One region of the Bradyrhizobium sp. 482_C4_N1_8 genome, then DNA from elsewhere that is predicted to be linked to it. Evidence: predicted binding sites of a transcription regulator. Region 1 holds the regulator's gene; each other region holds the start of a gene.

Region 1 (4,208 bases):
CGGTGACGATCAAGGGCGGCAGGAAGCGCACGACATTGTCGCCGGCGCCGACCGTGAGCAATTTTTCGTTGCGCAACGCCGCGCCAAGATCGCCGGATGGCACCACGGCCTTGATGCCGATCAGAAGGCCTTCGCCGCGCACTTCGCTGACGATGTCGGGATAACGATCGATCACGGAGGCGAGCTTCTGCTTGAGCAGCAGCGACATCTTCTGCACGTGGTCGAAGAAGCCGGGCTTGAGCATGACGTCGAGCACGGCATTGGCAGCCGAGATCGCGAGGGGATTGCCGCCGAAGGTCGAGCCGTGCGAGCCGGGCCCCATGCCGGCAGCCGCGTCCGCGGTCGCCAGCACCGCGCCGATCGGGAAGCCACCACCGAGCGCCTTGGCCAGCGACATCACGTCAGGCGTGACGCCGGTGCGGCGATGCGCGAACAGATCGCCGGTGCGGCCCATGCCAGTCTGCACCTCGTCGAACGCGAGCAGCAGGCCCTTCTCATCGCAGAGCTGGCGCAACGCCTTCAGGAAGGCGGGCGTTGCCGAACGCACGCCGCCCTCGCCCTGGATCGGCTCGATCAGGATGCCGGCGGTCTGCGGACCGATCGCCTTCTTGACGGCTTCGATATCGCCATGCGGGACCTGGTCGAAGCCGTCCATCGGCGGGCCAAACCCTTCGAGATATTTTGCCGAACCGGTCGCGGCGAGCGTTGCCAGCGTGCGGCCGTGGAAGGCGCCTTCGAAGGTGATGATGCGGTAACGTTCCGGATGACCCTTGGAGAAGTGATGATGGCGGACCAGCTTGATCACACCTTCCAGCGCTTCGGCGCCGGAATTGCAGAAGAACACGAAGTCCGCGAAGCTTTCGTTGCACAGACGCGCGGCGAGCTTCTCGCCGTCCGGGCTCTGGAACAGGTTCGACATGTGCCAGAGTTTGGTGGCCTGCTCTTGCAACGCCTTGACCAACGCAGGATGAGCATGGCCGAGCGCATTCACCGCCACACCCGAGGTGAAATCGAGATAGCGATCGCCATTGGTCGCAATCAGCCAGCAGCCTTCACCGCGCTCGAAACCGAGGTCGGACCTGGCGAAAACGGGGAGCAAATGCGGCGCTGCGCTGTTAGTCATGACGATCACTTGAATGTTGCGGACGGTGTGAGCGTGCATTGCGCAACGCACCATTGACCGGCCCGGAAAACGAAACGTGCCGCCTTTTAAGGGCGGCACGCCTGACTATCTTATGCCTGGTGAAACCGGTGTCAATGCCGCCCGGAAAGCCTCGCGAAACGCAGAATCCGTAGTCTTGCGGTGGCGATTTTGCGTATTTCCGCCACGGAACATGTGGAAGCGAGTCGGCGGACTCTTGCGCGTGAGTCACGCCATATTGTAGCGTTTGGCTTGTCAGATACGACATCTCGTGCAGCAGTTCTGATCCTCTAAGTCCTCATGTACCGGCGTAAGCGTTCGGGCGCATCTGGTGCGCCCGGCGAGCCTTAAGGGATTCTGGCGGCACGGGTTTTTCGAAGCTTAGGCATTCGCCGTGCGGCCGCCAGGATGGCAGGCGCCGGCGAAGGAAAGGGTGCAATGACCGTTTTGACCTGGTCGGATGATCGCGTCGAGCAGCTGAAAAAGCTCTGGGAGGCCGGACTTTCGGCCAGCCAGATCGCCGCTGAACTCGGCAATGTGACCCGCAATGCCGTAATCGGCAAAGTGCACCGGCTCGGCCTGTCGGGCCGCGCCAAGAGCCCTTCATCGGCAGCGCCGCGGCCGCGCAAGGCGCGCCCCGCCCAGCACATGATGCGGGTGACACGCCCGATCGCGCGCGGCAACACCGCGCTGGCGCAGGCCTTCGAAGTCGAGGTCGAGGCCGAACCGGTCACCTACGACAACGTCGTGCCGATGAGCCAGCGGCTGTCGCTGCTGGAGCTGAACGAGGCCACCTGCCACTGGCCGGTCGGCGATCCCTCGAGCCCGGATTTCTTCTTCTGCGGCGGCAAGGCGCTCTCCGGCCTGCCCTACTGCGCCCAGCACTCGCGCGTGGCGTATCAGCCCGCGGCCGATCGCCGGCGCGCGCCGGCGAAGCCGGGTCCGCGCTGAAGTCGTTCTGAGCTCAGAAAGGAGCCGTCACACGATGGCGGCTCAACAAATCCGATGTCGTCCCGGACAAGCGCGCCTCGAGCGCGCGCAGATCCGGGACCCTTAACCACCGCAAGATGTGGCTACGGGGACTCGGAGTTACCTTTTCACAAAATAACCGCTCGCTGTGGGTGTCCCGGACCCGCGCTTGCGCTTGTCCGGGACGACACCGAGAGTGTGGCCGCAGCTCACCGAGCTACGCCTGCTCCGCCTTCGCAAAGCGATCGTCCAGTGCGTAGCCCGCGCCGCGGACGGTGCGGATCGGGTCCTGCTCGCGGCCGAGATTGAGCAGCTTGCGCAGGCGGCCGATATGGACGTCGACGGTGCGCTCGTCGATGTAGATGTCACGGCCCCAGACGCTGTCGAGCAGCTGCTCGCGCGAGAACACGCGGCCGGGATGCTCCAGGAAGAACTCCAGCAGGCGATATTCGGTCGGACCGAGATCGATCGGCCGGCCCGAGCGCGCCACGCGGCGCTTGTCGCGGTCGAGCTCGATGTCGCCATAGGCGAGCACGGTGGCGAGCCGCTCGGGGCTGGCGCGCCTGAGCAGGCCCTTCACGCGTGCCAGCAGCTCCGGCACCGAGAACGGCTTGACGATGTAGTCGTCGGCGCCGGTCGCAAGGCCCCGCACCCGCTCGCTCTCCTCGCCGCGCGCGGTGAGCATGATGATCGGGAGCTGCTTGGTCTCGGGCCGGGTGCGCAGCCGCCGGCACAGCTCGATGCCGGAGAGGCCCGGCAGCATCCAGTCGAGCACGATCAAATCGGGGATGTGCTCCTTGAGGCGGGTGTCGGCGTCGTCGCCGCGCATCACCGTCTCGACGTCATAGCCGTCGCCTTCGAGGTTGTAGCGGAGAAGCTCGGTGAGAGCTTCCTCGTCCTCAACCACCATAATGCGTGCGCCCATGGTGTTCGTCGCTCCTTAAGTGTTCGGGACCGTCGTGGCGAAGGTCGTCATGTCGCCCTTCGGCCGCTTGTCGGTGATCGCCTGGCCCTCGATCATGTAGAACACGGTCTCGGCGATGTTGGTGGCGTGGTCACCGATGCGCTCGATGTTCTTGGCGCAGAACATCAGATGGATGCAGAACGAGATGTTGCGCGGATCCTCCATCATGTAGGTGAGGAGCTCGCGGAACAGCGAGGTGCAGATGGCGTCGACTTCCTCGTCGCCCTTCCACACCGCCATCGCCGCCGGCAGATCGTGCGCGGCATAGGCATCCAGCACCGACTTGACTTGTTGCTGCACGAGGTCGGTCATGTGCTCCAGACCGCGGAACAGCTTGAGCGGATGGAAATCCGTCTCCAGCGCCGCGACGCGCTTGCCCATGTTCTTGGCGAGGTCGCCGATCCGCTCGAGATCGGTCGCGACGCGCATGGCGCCGACGATCTCGCGCAGATCCACCGCCATCGGCTGGCGGCGCGCGATGGTGAGAACGGCGCGCTCCTCGATCTTCTTCTGGAGCGCGTCGAGCTCGGCGTCGATGGTCACGACGCGCTGGCCGAGCGCGACGTCGCGGCGGATAAGCGCGTCGACGGAATCGACGATCATGCGCTCGGCGATGCCGCCCATCTCGGCGACCAGGCGCGTGAGCTCCTGGAGGTCGGTGTCGAAGGCCTTTGCGGTATGTTCAGAACCCATGTTCCGTCTCCTCAGCCGAACCGGCCGGTGATGTAATCCTGCGTGCGCCGGTCGGTCGGCGACGTGAAGATCTTGCTGGTGTCGTCGAACTCGATCAGCTCGCCGAGATACATGAAGGCGGTCTTGTCGGAGACGCGCGCCGCCTGCTGCATGTTGTGGGTGACGATCGCGATCGTGTAGTTCTCGGACAGCTCCTGGATCAGCTCCTCGACCTTGGCGGTCGAGATCGGGTCGAGCGCCGAGCAGGGCTCGTCGAACAAGATCACCTCGGGCCGCACCGCGACCGTGCGGGCGATGCAGAGGCGCTGCTGCTGGCCGCCGGAGAGCGACAGGCCGGAGGCGTTGAGCTTGTCCTTGACCTCGTTCCACAGCGCGCCACCGCGCAGCGCCTTCTCGACGCGGTCGTCCATCTCGGACTTCGAGATCTTCTCGTAAAGGCGG
Region 2 (4,208 bases), 8.2 Mb from region 1:
GCGTCTATATGGCCGCCGTGACCGACGTTCCGACCCCGGAGGCCGTCCGCGTCGGCAAGCTGTTCCTGACGCCGTTCGGCTACGCGATGTTCGTCAGCCCCCTGAAGTGGCTGTTCATGCTCGCGCCACTCGCGATGGTGTTCGTGATCTCGGCGGGCATCAACCGTCTCGCCCCCTCGACCGCGCAGATCCTGTTCTGGGTGTTCGCGGCGCTGATGGGCATCTCGCTGTCCTCGATCTTCCTGGTGTTCACGCACACCTCGATCGTGCGGGTGTTCTTCATCACCGCGGCCACGTTTGGCGCACTGAGCCTCTACGGCTACACCACCAAGCGTGATCTGACCGGGATGGGCTCGTTCCTGTTCATGGGCCTGATCGGCATCATCATCGCGAGCCTGGTCAACCTGTTCCTGGCGAGCACGATGCTGCAGTTCATCGTCTCGGTGGTGGGCGTGCTGGTGTTCGCGGGCCTCACCGCCTGGGATACCCAGCGGCTGAAGAACGACTACATCTACGGCTACGCCTCGGCCGGCGGTGACATCGCAGAGCGTGCGGCCATCACCGGCGCACTGTCGCTGTACCTGAACTTCATCAACCTGTTCACGCTGCTCCTGCAGCTCCTTGGCCAGCGCGACTAAGCGCTTCGACGAGAGAACGGATACGAACCCCGGCCGAGAGGCCGGGGTTTTTGTTTGGGCCGGGATGCGCGACGCCCCCCCGCTTGTCATCGCCCGCCTTGTGCGCAATTGCGCACTGGGGCGGGCGATCCAGTACGCCGCAGCGGCTCGGTTCTAGCCGCGCTGTCTCGGAGTACTGGATGCCCCCCTGCGCGGGGCATGACAGCGGAGAAGATTGGAGGGCTGCTGCGCTGGCAATGACGGAGCATGGGGAAGCGGCGTTGCCCCTTCCAGTGACCGCGGGAAGGCTCTAATCTCGCCGCCATGTCCGCACCTGAGATCAGGCCCGCCATTGAGGCCGACCTTCCCGCCATCACCGCCATCTACAAGCAGGCCGTCCGCGAGGGCACCGCGACATTCGAGCTGGCGCCGCCGGATCTGGCCGAGATGACGCGCCGCTACCGCGCGCTGATCGACGGCGGCTATCCCTATTTCGTCGCCATCCTCGATCGTAGCGTCGCCGGCTATGCCTATGCCGGCGCCTACCGACCGCGGCCGGCCTACCGCTTCACGGTCGAGAACTCGATCTATCTCGATCCCGCGTTCCACCGCCGCGGCATCGGCTCATTGCTGCTGGACCGGCTGATCGCTGAATGCGAGGCGCGCGGCTTCCGCCAGATGATCGCGGTGATCGGCGATTCCGCCAATGCCGGCTCGATCGGCGTGCACACGCGCGGCGGTTTCAAGATGATCGGCACGCATCCCAATGTTGGCCTGAAATTCGGCCGCTGGCTCGACACGGTGATGATGCAGCGGGATCTGGGCGAGGGCGCGAGTACGGTGCCGAAATAACCTCGGTCTCGTAGGGTGGGCAAAGCGACTTGTCCGCCGTAGCTCGGAGAGCGAAGGCGGAAGCGTGCCCAGCATGCCCGGTGATTGAGGAAAGATGGTGGGCACGGCGCGGTGCGCCTTTGCCCACACTACGGCACCGTCCGTAAGGCTAAACCACCGCCAATTTTCGATCGATCACCAGCAGCACGCGCTCGAGCTCGTGGCCGCGGCGCAGGATCAGGCCGGTCGCCGAGATCACGCTGTACATGCCCTGCTTGCGCGCCAGCCGCGGGTCCTTCTCGATGCGATAGATCGGCACCTCCGAGGCGCGGCGGAAGACCGAGAACACCGCGCGGTCCTTCAGGAAGTCGATGGCATAGTCGCGCCACTCGCCGTCGGCGACCATGCGGCCGTACAGGTTGAGGATGCGGTTCAGTTCCAGCCGGTTGAATGTCACCCGGTTGGGTTGGGCATTCGCAGCGGTGGGGCGCGCCACGGCGCGCTGCTCGCTCGGATCGGCATCCTCCGGCGTCAGACTCATCGAGCGCCTCCTCATCTCGCGGCATGATCGCATCCGCGAAGGACCGTCCCCGGAACCGCGGATCATGACAATTGCATGATCGCGCCAACTGTTCCCCGCCGCAAGGGGCTCTTCACTCAACTGATTGAATCGGGTGCGAATCGGAGCACACGCAGGAGTGGAATTCTGTCGCGGCAAACCGTCACGGGATCGTTAGAAGGAATCTTGATATCGCCGCTTTTCCGCCAAGCGCCTGCCGCCCTGCATTGCGAAAAGACCTGTGTGCGTTGACCCGGTCCTTTCGGTTCCGGATTCCTCAGCCCCCAGCCCCCCGGGGCCGTCAGGATCGGGTCTGTACGCGCGACAAGGAGGGCCAACGCAAGTTGGTCCTTTTTGGTTTGTGCCGAGATGTTTCCGGCACGACCAACTTCTCTCTGATTAACGCGAAGACAACTCTCACCCCTCATCGTGGGGAGCCGCGAAGCGGTGACTCGCAGGATGAAGGCCGCGCTGCATCAGCCGCGCCTGCATGGTTCTCGCGGCGATGCGTAGCATCGTCCGCCTCGCGCGCGAGGGCGCGCTCCTCACCATGAGGCGTGAGAGCGAGTGCGACGTTGGCGAGAGAGATCGGATCTAGTGCAGCGACGTGTACGCCGCGCCAAGCATCGCACCCGGCTTCTCACGGCTGCCGTCCTGGACATAGACCACAGCGCCGTCGACGCCGTCGCGCGTGAGATTTTCCAACGGCACCGTCCAGCTTTCCGGACGCCCGTTCCAGTCGCCGACCTTGAGCAGGTTGCGCACGACGTTGTGATAGGTGATCTGCTGTCCGCGATTTTCGCCGCGGCTGATTGCGATCGGCACCGATTTCGTGATCGAGCAGATCCAGACCTCACCGTGCGAGACCGCCGACTCCTTGCTCGCCGCCACCGACACGTTGATCTGCTTGCCTGCAAGCGACATCGTCACCGGCACGCTCATTACGCCTGTGCCGTTGTCGGTCTTGCCGATCGCGCTCTCGATGCCGGCGCGATCGCTGCCGATGACATGCGTCGAACCGTTGACCACGACTTGCGGCGTATAGACCTCGCGGTCGCCGCGCATGCGCGAATAGGCGCGCTGCCGCGCCGAGAAGCGCGAATCCGCAAGCGTGTCCTTCCAGCCGAGATAATCCCAATAGTCGATCGGCATGCTCAGCGCGATGATCGACGGGTCGTTGGAGAGATCGCCGATGACCTGGTCGGCGGGCGGGCAGGAGGAGCAGCCCTGCGATGTGAAGAGCTCGACTACGGCGCGAGGATCAGCCTCGGCGGGACGGATGACGGCGACGATGGCGCAGATACCAAGTGCTCCCGACCAGAGTGCACCGGACCAGCGCGAAACCAGATTAGAAGCCATCATTGCAGTCATGTTGAACGTCACACCTCGCACGCGTGGGGGAAGATCCTATCGCCTGATGGTCACCGTAGTCTTACGGGCATCGTACACTCAACCGTCCGGGGCGAGGTTTTCCGCCGGGCGGGACCATCGGACGCGTGTTCTAACGCACGAAGGCGGCCTTGTGATAGGCCGCCCTCGTTTAACCTTCTACTCACGTCGCGGTGAGCCACCGTTCACAAATTCGCGCTTAGGCCGCGAGCTTGCGCAGCACGTAGTGCAGAATGCCGCCGTTCCGGTAGTAATCGAGCTCATCCAGCGTATCGATGCGGCAAAGCAGCGAAACCCGCTGCAACGAACCGTCGCCGGAGACGATCTCCGCGGTCAGCTTCTGACGCGGCTTCAGGTCGCCGACCAGGCCGCGCAGCGTGACCTTCTCGTCGCCCTTCAGGCCGAGCGACGACCAGGAGGTGCCTTCCTCGAAGGTCAGCGGCAGCACGCCCATGCCGACCAGGTTGGAGCGGTGGATACGCTCGAAGCTCTGGCAGATCACGGCGCGGACGCCGAGCAGGCGCGTGCCCTTCGCAGCCCAGTCGCGCGAGGAACCGTTGCCGTATTCGGCACCGGCGAACACCACCAGCGGCACCTGCTCCTGCTGGTACTTCATCGCGGCGTCGTAGATCGACATCTGCTCGCCGTCGGGCCAGTGCTTGGTGAGACCGCCTTCCGGGATATTTCCGTCAGCGCCCTTCAGCATGAAGTTCTTGATGCGGATGTTGGCGAAGGTGCCGCGCATCATCACTTCATGGTTGCCGCGACGCGTGCCGTACTGGTTGAAGTCGGCCGGACGCACCTGGTGTTCG
Region 3 (4,208 bases), 5.6 Mb from region 1:
CGCCGGAGGCCGGTGCCACCACGATGTCGGGACTGAGGGCGAGCGCAGCCATGTCCTCGGCGATCTCACGACCTGCGGTGCCCTGCCCCGCGATCACGAACGGATCGTCATAGGGCCTGACCAATGTCGCGCCGCGCTTCTCGGCGATGCCGCGCGAGATCGCCTCGCGGTCGTCGCGGTCGCGATCATACAGCACGACCTCGGCGCCATAGGATTTGGTGCGCTCGCGCTTCGACAGCGGCGCATCCGCGGGCATCACGATGGTCGCATGCATGTCGAGGATCTTTGCAGCCGCCGCGACGCCCTGGGCGTGGTTGCCGGACGAGAACGCGACGACGCCGCCGGCGCGCTTGTCCTGCGGGATCGAGGCGACCTTGTTGAAGGCGCCGCGGAACTTGAAGGAGCCGGTGCGCTGGAGCATCTCCGGCTTCAGGAAGACCTTTGCGCCGACGCGCTCGTTGAGCACGGGAAAGGACAACAGCGGGGTGCGGATGGCGAAGGGCGCGATCACGCGTGCTGCTGCTTCGATATCGGCAGGGCCGATTGGGAGGAGATGTTCGGTCATGCCTGATGTTATCGCGCCGGACGAGGCGCGGGGCAAGACACCTGCGCGCGATGAACCTTGGTTTTCAGGCTACGAAACTAACCGGCTCCGCCCCATTCCTGCCAGGAAGCACCGCGCCAACCGCCTTGATGCTGTCCACAAACGCCCTCGCCGAGGCCTCCCAGGTGTAATTGGCGGCGAATTCGACGCAGTCCTGCCGGGAGACGTCGAGCGCCGCGAAGCAGGCGTTGCGCAGATCATGATCGAGGGCGCCGACCGGTGCATCGCCGATCACGTCGCGAGGGCCCTTCACCGGGAAGGCCGCGACCGGCAGGCCGCTGGCGAGCGCTTCCAGCAGGACCAGGCCGAACGTGTCGGTCTTGCTGGGGAACACGAACACGTCGGCCGCAGCATAGATTGCCGCCAGCGCCTCGCCGTGCTTCTCGCCCAGGAAGATCGCATCCGGATAGGCTTCTTCCAGCGCGACCCGCGCCGGGCCGTCGCCGACGATCACCTTGGTGCCGGGCAGATCGAGATCGAGAAACGCCTCGAGATTCTTCTCCACCGCGATCCGGCCGACCGAGAGAAACACTGGCGCCGGCAGGCAGAGGTCGATCCCACGGGGGTGGAACAGGCTCGTGTCGACGCCGCGCGGCCACAGCACGACGTTGTCGAAGCCACGTTCACCAAGCTCGCGGGCGAGCGCAGGCGTCGCCGCCATCACGGCGCGGCTGGGCGCGTGAAATCGGCGCAGCGCCCGCCAGATCAGGGATTCCGGAACCGGCACGCGGGCGCGGACATATTCGGGAAAGCGGGTGTGGAAGCTGCTCGTGAACGGCAGCTTGCGCTGGCGGCAGTAGCGGCGGACCATCAGGCCGATCGGCCCCTCCGTCGCGATGTGGATGCTGTCGGGGCGCGCCTCTTCGATCAGCTTCGCGATTCGCGCCGGGCGCGGCATGGCGAGCCGCACGTCGCGGTAGCTCGGCATCGCAAAGGTGCGGAACGATTGCGGCGTCAGGAACGTGAACTCGACGCCGAGCCCCTTGGCGGCGTCTGCGAGCTTGGTCAGCGTCCGAACCACACCATTGACTTGCGGGTGCCAGGCGTCGGTCGCGACCAGGATGCGCATCAAGCGGCCCTTGCTGCGACCTGCGGGACCTGTGCCGGCTTCCGCGCCTGATCTGCCCAGGTGATGATCTCGAAATGACCGTCGTCATGCTCGACCAGCGCCGTGCAGCTCTCGACCCAGTCGCCGCAGTTCATGTAGCGGATGCCGGCCTCGTCGCGGATCACGGCATAGTGGATGTGGCCGCAGATCACGCCGTCGGCGTCGTGACGCCGCGCTTCGGCGGCGAGCGCCTGCTCGAACGCGCCGATATAGTTGACGGCGTTCTTGACCTTCTGCTTGGCCCATTGCGACAGCGACCAATAGGGCACCTTGAACATGCGCCGGAAGAAGTTGACGAAGCGATTCATCTGGATCGCGAAGTCGTAGGCCTTGTCGCCGAGATGGGCGAGCCAGCGCGCGTTCTGCACCACGAGATCGAAGATGTCGCCGTGGATGACGAGGTAGCGCTTGCCGTCCACGCCGGTGTGGACGGTGTTCTCGACGACGTCGATGCCGCCGAAATGCGTGCCGTAATAGTTGCGCAGGAATTCGTCGTGATTGCCGGGAATGTAGATGACCTTGGCGCCCTTCCGCGCCTTGCGCAGCAGCTTCTGGACCAGGTCGTTATGCGACTGCGGCCAGTGCCAGCTCGATTTCAGCGCCCAGCCGTCGACGATATCGCCGACGAGATAGATCGTATCGGCATCGTGGTAGCGAAGGAAGTCGAGCAGAAGGTCGGCTTGAGAACCGCGGGCTCCGAGATGAACGTCGGAGATGAACAACGTGCGAAAGCGCCTTTCAGGGCCCTCGTCACTCACATCGTAACTTCCCATGCGACAGCCTGTAACAATATCCCGTGACAGGGGGATGACCAATGAACCTTTGAGGCACCCTCGGATACGAATCAAACCTCGCCTCGCCCGCCCCGCGAATATCAGTCGCATGCGACAATCAGGCGACATGACGCCGCAACGGCCTCCGCAAGACCCCGGAACCGATGGCTGAACAGGTTAACGGCAGCGGTCCCGCGCGCCGCCGGCGGTGCGCTCGCGGCCCGGATCAGTAAAATTTGTGGAAATGATGGATCGGCCCGTGGCCGTGGCCGACGCTGAAGCGGTCGGCGGCCGCGATCGCTGCGCTGATCCAGGCCTTGGCGTTCCGCACGGCCCGCGCGAGATCCTCGCCCCTGGCAAGCCCCGCCGCGACGGCCGAGGACAGCGAGCACCCCGTGCCGTGGGTGTTGCGGGTGGCGACGCGCGGCGCCACAAGCGCGATCGTGTTCTCGGCCTCGACGAGATAGTCGATGCTTTCGGCGCCCTCGCCGTGCCCGCCCTTGATCAGGACCGCGCGGCAGCCCAACGCCAGCAGCCGGCGCCCCTGGCTCTCGATCTCGGCCTCGCGTGTCGCGACGGGCTCGTCGAGCAGAGCCGCGGCCTCGGGCAGGTTGGGCGTGATCACCGACGCCAGCGGCATCAGCTTCCTGCGCAGGGCTTCCACGGCCTCCGCGGCGAGCAGGCGATCGCCCGAGGTTGCGACCATCACGGGATCGAGCACGATATGCCCCGGCTTCCAGCGCGACAGCGCCGCTGCGATCGCATCGATGCTGGCGGCCTGCGCCACCATGCCGATCTTCACCGCGCCGACCTCGAGATCGGAAAACACGGCATCGATCTGCGCGGTGACGAAGTCGGCAGGCACCGCGTGGATGCCGGTGACGCCTTTTGTGTTCTGCGCCGTCAGCGCCGTGATGGCGGAGGCGCCATAGACGCCGAACGCGGCAAAGGTCTTCAGGTCGGCCTGGATGCCGGCGCCGCCGCTCGAATCGGAGCCGGCGATGGTGAGCGCCACAGGCGTCGTCATGGGGCGATTTTCCGCGTTTTTGAGGCCATCGCCCCGTCCTAGCGCGCACCCCGGTCGCCCGCAAGTTCGCTTGCTAAATCCGGCCGGTTTTGGCCTATTAGCCGCCAGATATGCTTCGGAGTGACTGCAATGGTTCCTTTTTTCGTCCAGATCAAATGCAAGCTCGGCCAGTCCTACACGGTCGCCAACGCGCTTGCCGAAGCCGAGATCGCCTCCGAGATCTACTCCACGGCCGGCCATTACGATTTGCTGGTGAAGTTCTACGTCGACAAGGACACCGACATCGGCCACTTCATCAACGAGAAGGTGCAGGTGCTGCCGGGCATCCAGGACACCCTCACCATCATCACCTTCAAGGCGTTTGGCGCAAGCTAGGGTTTGCACTCACAGAGGGCCGGATGGAAAGTCCGCTTCCGAGACAGCGCAGCGGACCAATTGTGCTCAAAGTGAGTTCTTCGGATTTTAACCATCGCGCACATCATCCAGCGCTCGACACCCTCTTGCGCTGGCAAGGCTCAACGCGCTTCATCGATGACGGCCGCGTCGACATCGCGCCAATGTCCGGTCAAAAAACGGATAGTCTCCAAGCGGTTGGGGCCTTTGCATCGTAGCCCACGCGCTTAGGTCCGCGGAGGAACAATTCGGCCCCCGACCGCGTGCACTTATGCCGCGCGCAAAGTGTGAAACATTTCATTG
Region 4 (4,208 bases), 3.4 Mb from region 1:
CCGCGCTCGGCGGCGCCGACGGCAAAGCCGCCGAGGTCGTAGTCGCCGTCCTTGTAGAGGTCGGGCATCTCGGCGGTTTCGCCCCCGATCAGGGCGCAGCCGGATTCGCGGCAGCCTTCGGCGACACCGGCGACGATCGAGGCGGTCGCCTCCGGGTCGAGCTTGCCGCAGGCGAAATAGTCGAGGAAGAACAACGGCTCGGCGCCCTGTACCACGAGGTCGTTGACGCTCATGGCGACGAGGTCGATGCCGATCCCGCCATGCAGGCCGGTCTCGATCGCGATCTTGACCTTGGTGCCGACCCCGTCGGTGGCGGCGACCAGGACGGGGTCCTTGAAACCGGCCGCCTTTAGGTCGAACAGGCCGCCGAATCCGCCAATCTCGGCGTCGGCGCCGGGCCGCGCGGTGGCGCGCACCAACGGCTTGATCAGATCGACCAGGCGGTTGCCCGCGTCGATATCGACGCCTGAATCGGCGTAAGTGAGGCCGTTTTTGCGGTCGGTCATGCCCGATTTCCAGTGGGTTTGCGGCTGGTTACGTCGAATTCCGGGGACGCGCAATGGCAAGCGTGGCGCCCCGCCCTATACTATGTAGATATCAACCGGTTCAGCCTTCAAACGGGCCGGATTCGAGGTCAGGCCGGGTGCCAGGAAGCGCCGCGTGAGTATTCCGAATATCATTACCCTGGGCCGCATCATGCTGGTCCCAATCATCGTCTGGGCCATCGTGTCGAGCCAAATGGAGGTTGCGTTCGCCGTCTTCCTCATTGCCGGCGTCAGCGACGCGGTCGACGGCTTCCTCGCCAAGCGCTTCAACATGACGAGCGAGCTCGGCGCCCTGCTCGATCCGCTCGCGGACAAGGCGCTGCTGGTCTCGATCTATCTGGCACTGGGGATCTGGGGCGACATCCCGCGCTGGATCGTGATCCTGGTGGTGTCGCGCGACATCATGATCGTCGCCGCCGTGATCGTGTCCTGGCTGTTCGACAAGCCGGTCGAGATGAAGCCGTCGAAGGTGTCGAAGCTCAACACCGCCGCCCAGGTGGCCTATGCGGCGCTGGTGCTGGCCTCCCTGGCCTTCGGCTTCAAACCGGCGCCTTATGATATGATCCTGATGGGCCTCGTCACGGTCTTCACGCTCTCTTCCGTGTCGCTCTATCTCGTCGAGTGGCTGCGGCACATGAGTACGATCGAAGCCAAGTAGCACGATCGAGGCCAAATGAGCCGGGATGCGGCCCCGCAAAAGGCCAACTCCCGCTCGATGACGTCGAATCTCTTCAAACGAAGCCGGCGTGCCGGCACGGAGCACAGCAAGCGTGGCAGGCCGCGTTCATCCCCGACAATTGGCATTCTCGCTTCCGCACGCGGAAAGCCTCAGCCGGGATAATTTCCTCGAAGGCCCCGCCAACGAAGCCGGTCTTGCCCTCATCGACGCCTGGCCTGAATGGCCGAACCGGATCATGTGGCTGGCCGGCCCGGAAGGAAGCGGCAAGAGCCATCTCGCCGCGATCTGGGCCGAGGCTTCCGGCGCCCGCTCGACCACAGCCAATGGGCTGACCGCCGAAAACGTCCCGGGCGCGCTCGCCACCGGCGCGCTGGTGGTCGAGGATCTCAGGGCAAAAGAGCTCGACGAGCGGGCCCTGTTTCATCTGATGAACCTCGCCCGCGAGGATGGGGCCTACCTGCTCTTCACCGGCCGCGAGGTACCGGCGTCGCTCGAGATCGAGCTGCGCGACCTGCGCTCGCGGCTGCGCGCGGTGCCTGTGATCTCGCTGCTGCCGCCCGACGACCAGCTCTTCCGCGGCCTGATCGTCAAGTTCTGCGCCGACCGCCAGCTCGCCGTGGATGAGAGCGTGGTCAGCTACCTCGCTACCCGCCTGGAGCGCTCTTCGGCGGCCGCACGGGAGGCCGTTGAGCTGCTCGACAGCGAGGCCCTGCGCCTCGGTCGCCCCGTCACGCGGGCGCTGGCCGCCGAGCTGCTTCGGGACGCCTGACCCTTCCGCCCTGGCTCCAAGGCCGCTTGACGCGGCGCAGCGGCGGAACATCAATGTCATCGAAACGTCATCGGACTAACACATGCTCCCGCCGGTTTTGCGCATAAGTCGCAAATTGGGGCGAACTGGATGGATCGACTTCTGATGGACTCTGCGCAAGCTGTTGAAATTAAAGAAAAAGCCCCGGAGACCGAGGGCCTGCCGGCGATTGCCTCAAGTCCCGAGCGCTTCATCAATCGCGAGCTCTCCTGGCTGCACTTCAACCGCCGCGTCCTCGAGGAAGCGGTCAATCCCAGCCACCCCATGCTGGAGCGGGTGCGATTCCTGTCGATTTCAGCGAATAACCTCGACGAGTTCTTCATGGTCCGCGTCGCCGGCATCAAGGCCCAGATCCGCGAGGGCATCGCCGAGCGCAGCCCCGACGGCCTGACGCCGTCCGAGCAGCTCGCGCTGATCAACCGCACCGTCTCGCAGCTTGCCTCCGACCAGCAGGCGATCTGGCGCGACCTGCGCGGCACGCTGGCCGACGTCGGCATCGTGCTGGTCGACGGCAAGGACGTCACCAAGGCGGAACGGACCTGGATCGAGGACTACTTCCTCAACAACGTGTTTCCGCTGCTGACCCCGCTCGCGATCGACCCGGCTCACCCCTTCCCGTTCATTCCGAGCCTCGGCTTCACCATCGCGCTCCAGCTGACGCGCGCCGCCGACGGCAAGCAGATGAACGCGCTGATTCGTATGCCCGGCAAGATCGACCGCTTCATCCGGTTGCCGGCCGAGGGCAAGGTCGTGCGGCTGATCTCGCTCGAGCAGGCGACCGGGCTGTTCATCAACCGCCTGTTCCCCGGCTACAATCTCCACGGCCAGGGCGCCTTCCGCATCATCCGCGACTCCGAGCTCGAAATCGAGGAAGAGGCCGAAGACCTCGTCCGCCTGTTCGAGACCGCTCTGAAGCGCCGCCGCCGCGGGTCGGTGATCCGGCTCGAGATCGACGGCAAGATGCCGGAGGAGCTGCGCAGCTTCGTGCAGCATGCGCTGTCGGCCGCCGACGACGAGGTCTTCCTGGTCGACGGCGTGCTCGCCATGAACGAGCTCTCGCAGCTCACCCGCCTCGACCGGCCCGATCTCGAATTCACCCCTTACGTACCGCGCCATCCCGAGCGCGTGCGCGAGCATGGCGGCGACATCTTTGCCGCGATCCGGCAGAAGGACCTCGTCGTCCATCATCCCTACGAATCCTTCGACGTGGTGGTGCAGTTCCTGCAGCAGGCCGCCCGCGATCCCGATGTCGTCGCGATCAAGCAGACGCTCTACCGCACCTCCAACAACTCCCCGATTGTGCGCACGCTGGCGGAAGCCGCCGAAGCCGGCAAGTCCGTCACCGCGCTGATCGAATTGAAGGCGCGCTTCGACGAGGAGGCCAACATCCGCTGGGCCCGCGACCTCGAACGCGCCGGCGTGCAGGTCGTCTACGGCTTCCTCGAACTGAAGACGCACGCGAAGCTCTCGATGGTGGTGCGCCGCGAGGGCGGCGGCCTCACCACCTACGTCCACACCGGCACCGGCAATTATCACCCCGTCACCGCACGTATCTACACCGACCTCTCCTACTTCACCTCGGATCCGACCATCGGCCGCGACGCCGCGCGCGTGTTCAATTTCATCACCGGTTATGCCGCGCCGAGCGATCTGGAAAAGATGGCGGTGTCGCCGCTGACGTTGCGCAAGCGCATCATCGAGCACATCCAAGGCGAGACCGCGCATGCGCGGCATGGCCGCCCCGGCGCGGTCTGGATGAAGATGAATGCGCTGGTCGACCCCGACATCATCGACGCGCTCTACGAGGCCTCACAAGCCGGCGTCCAGGTCGAGCTCGTCGTGCGCGGCATCTGCTGCCTCAGGCCCGGCATTCCAGGCCTGTCGGAGAACATCCGCGTCAAGTCGATCATCGGGCGCTTCCTGGAACACGGCCGAATCTACTGTTTCGGCATGGGCCAGGGCCTGCCGAGCGCGAAAGCGGCTGTGTATATCTCCTCGGCCGACATGATGCCACGCAACCTCGACCGCCGCGTCGAGGTGCTGTGTCCGCTGCAAAATCCCACGGTGCATCAGCAGGTTCTCGAACAGATCATGGTCGCGAATCTGAAGGACAATGAGCAGAGCTGGCAATTGTTGCCGGACGGGTCCTCGACGCGTATGAAGACCGCGAAGGGCG

The links. The regulator PhoB, encoded in region 1, activates phosphate uptake and scavenging genes when phosphate is short. The targets are predictions, from matches to a motif close to TGTCATNNANCTGTCAT.
Region 2: AB7Z56_RS02055 (DUF2794 domain-containing protein) is a predicted target of PhoB. The motif match lies at 2,054-2,070, and genes of this name have one in related genera.
Region 3: AB7Z56_RS14455 (UDP-2,3-diacylglucosamine diphosphatase) is a predicted target of PhoB. The motif match lies at 2,509-2,525, and genes of this name have one in related genera.
Region 4: AB7Z56_RS25305 (RNA degradosome polyphosphate kinase) is a predicted target of PhoB. The motif match lies at 2,048-2,064, and genes of this name have one in related genera.

What each region holds. Positions count from the first base shown of each region.
Region 1 covers NZ_CP197231.1:8,672,859-8,677,066, forward strand. The annotation lists gene AB7Z56_RS41155 (aspartate aminotransferase family protein) at 1-1,123, opposite strand, end outside; gene AB7Z56_RS41160 (GcrA family cell cycle regulator) at 1,580-2,092, shown strand; gene phoB (phosphate regulon transcriptional regulator PhoB) at 2,328-3,035, opposite strand; gene phoU (phosphate signaling complex protein PhoU) at 3,051-3,767, opposite strand; gene pstB (phosphate ABC transporter ATP-binding protein PstB) at 3,779-4,208, opposite strand, start outside.
Region 2 covers NZ_CP197231.1:431,547-435,754, reverse strand. The annotation lists gene AB7Z56_RS02065 (Bax inhibitor-1/YccA family protein) at 1-638, shown strand, start outside; gene AB7Z56_RS02060 (GNAT family N-acetyltransferase) at 942-1,469, shown strand; gene AB7Z56_RS02055 (DUF2794 domain-containing protein) at 1,618-1,989, opposite strand; gene AB7Z56_RS02050 (DUF1223 domain-containing protein) at 2,602-3,378, opposite strand; gene acnA (aconitate hydratase AcnA) at 3,596-4,208, opposite strand, start outside.
Region 3 covers NZ_CP197231.1:3,116,341-3,120,548, reverse strand. The annotation lists gene AB7Z56_RS14465 (threonine/serine dehydratase) at 1-565, opposite strand, end outside; gene AB7Z56_RS14460 (glycosyltransferase family 4 protein) at 630-1,673, opposite strand; gene AB7Z56_RS14455 (UDP-2,3-diacylglucosamine diphosphatase) at 1,673-2,485, opposite strand; gene thiD (bifunctional hydroxymethylpyrimidine kinase/phosphomethylpyrimidine kinase) at 2,712-3,512, opposite strand; gene AB7Z56_RS14445 (Lrp/AsnC ligand binding domain-containing protein) at 3,642-3,887, shown strand.
Region 4 covers NZ_CP197231.1:5,225,821-5,230,028, forward strand. The annotation lists gene purM (phosphoribosylformylglycinamidine cyclo-ligase) at 1-506, opposite strand, end outside; gene AB7Z56_RS25295 (CDP-alcohol phosphatidyltransferase family protein) at 661-1,203, shown strand; gene AB7Z56_RS25300 (DnaA ATPase domain-containing protein) at 1,316-1,993, shown strand; gene AB7Z56_RS25305 (RNA degradosome polyphosphate kinase) at 2,138-4,208, shown strand, end outside.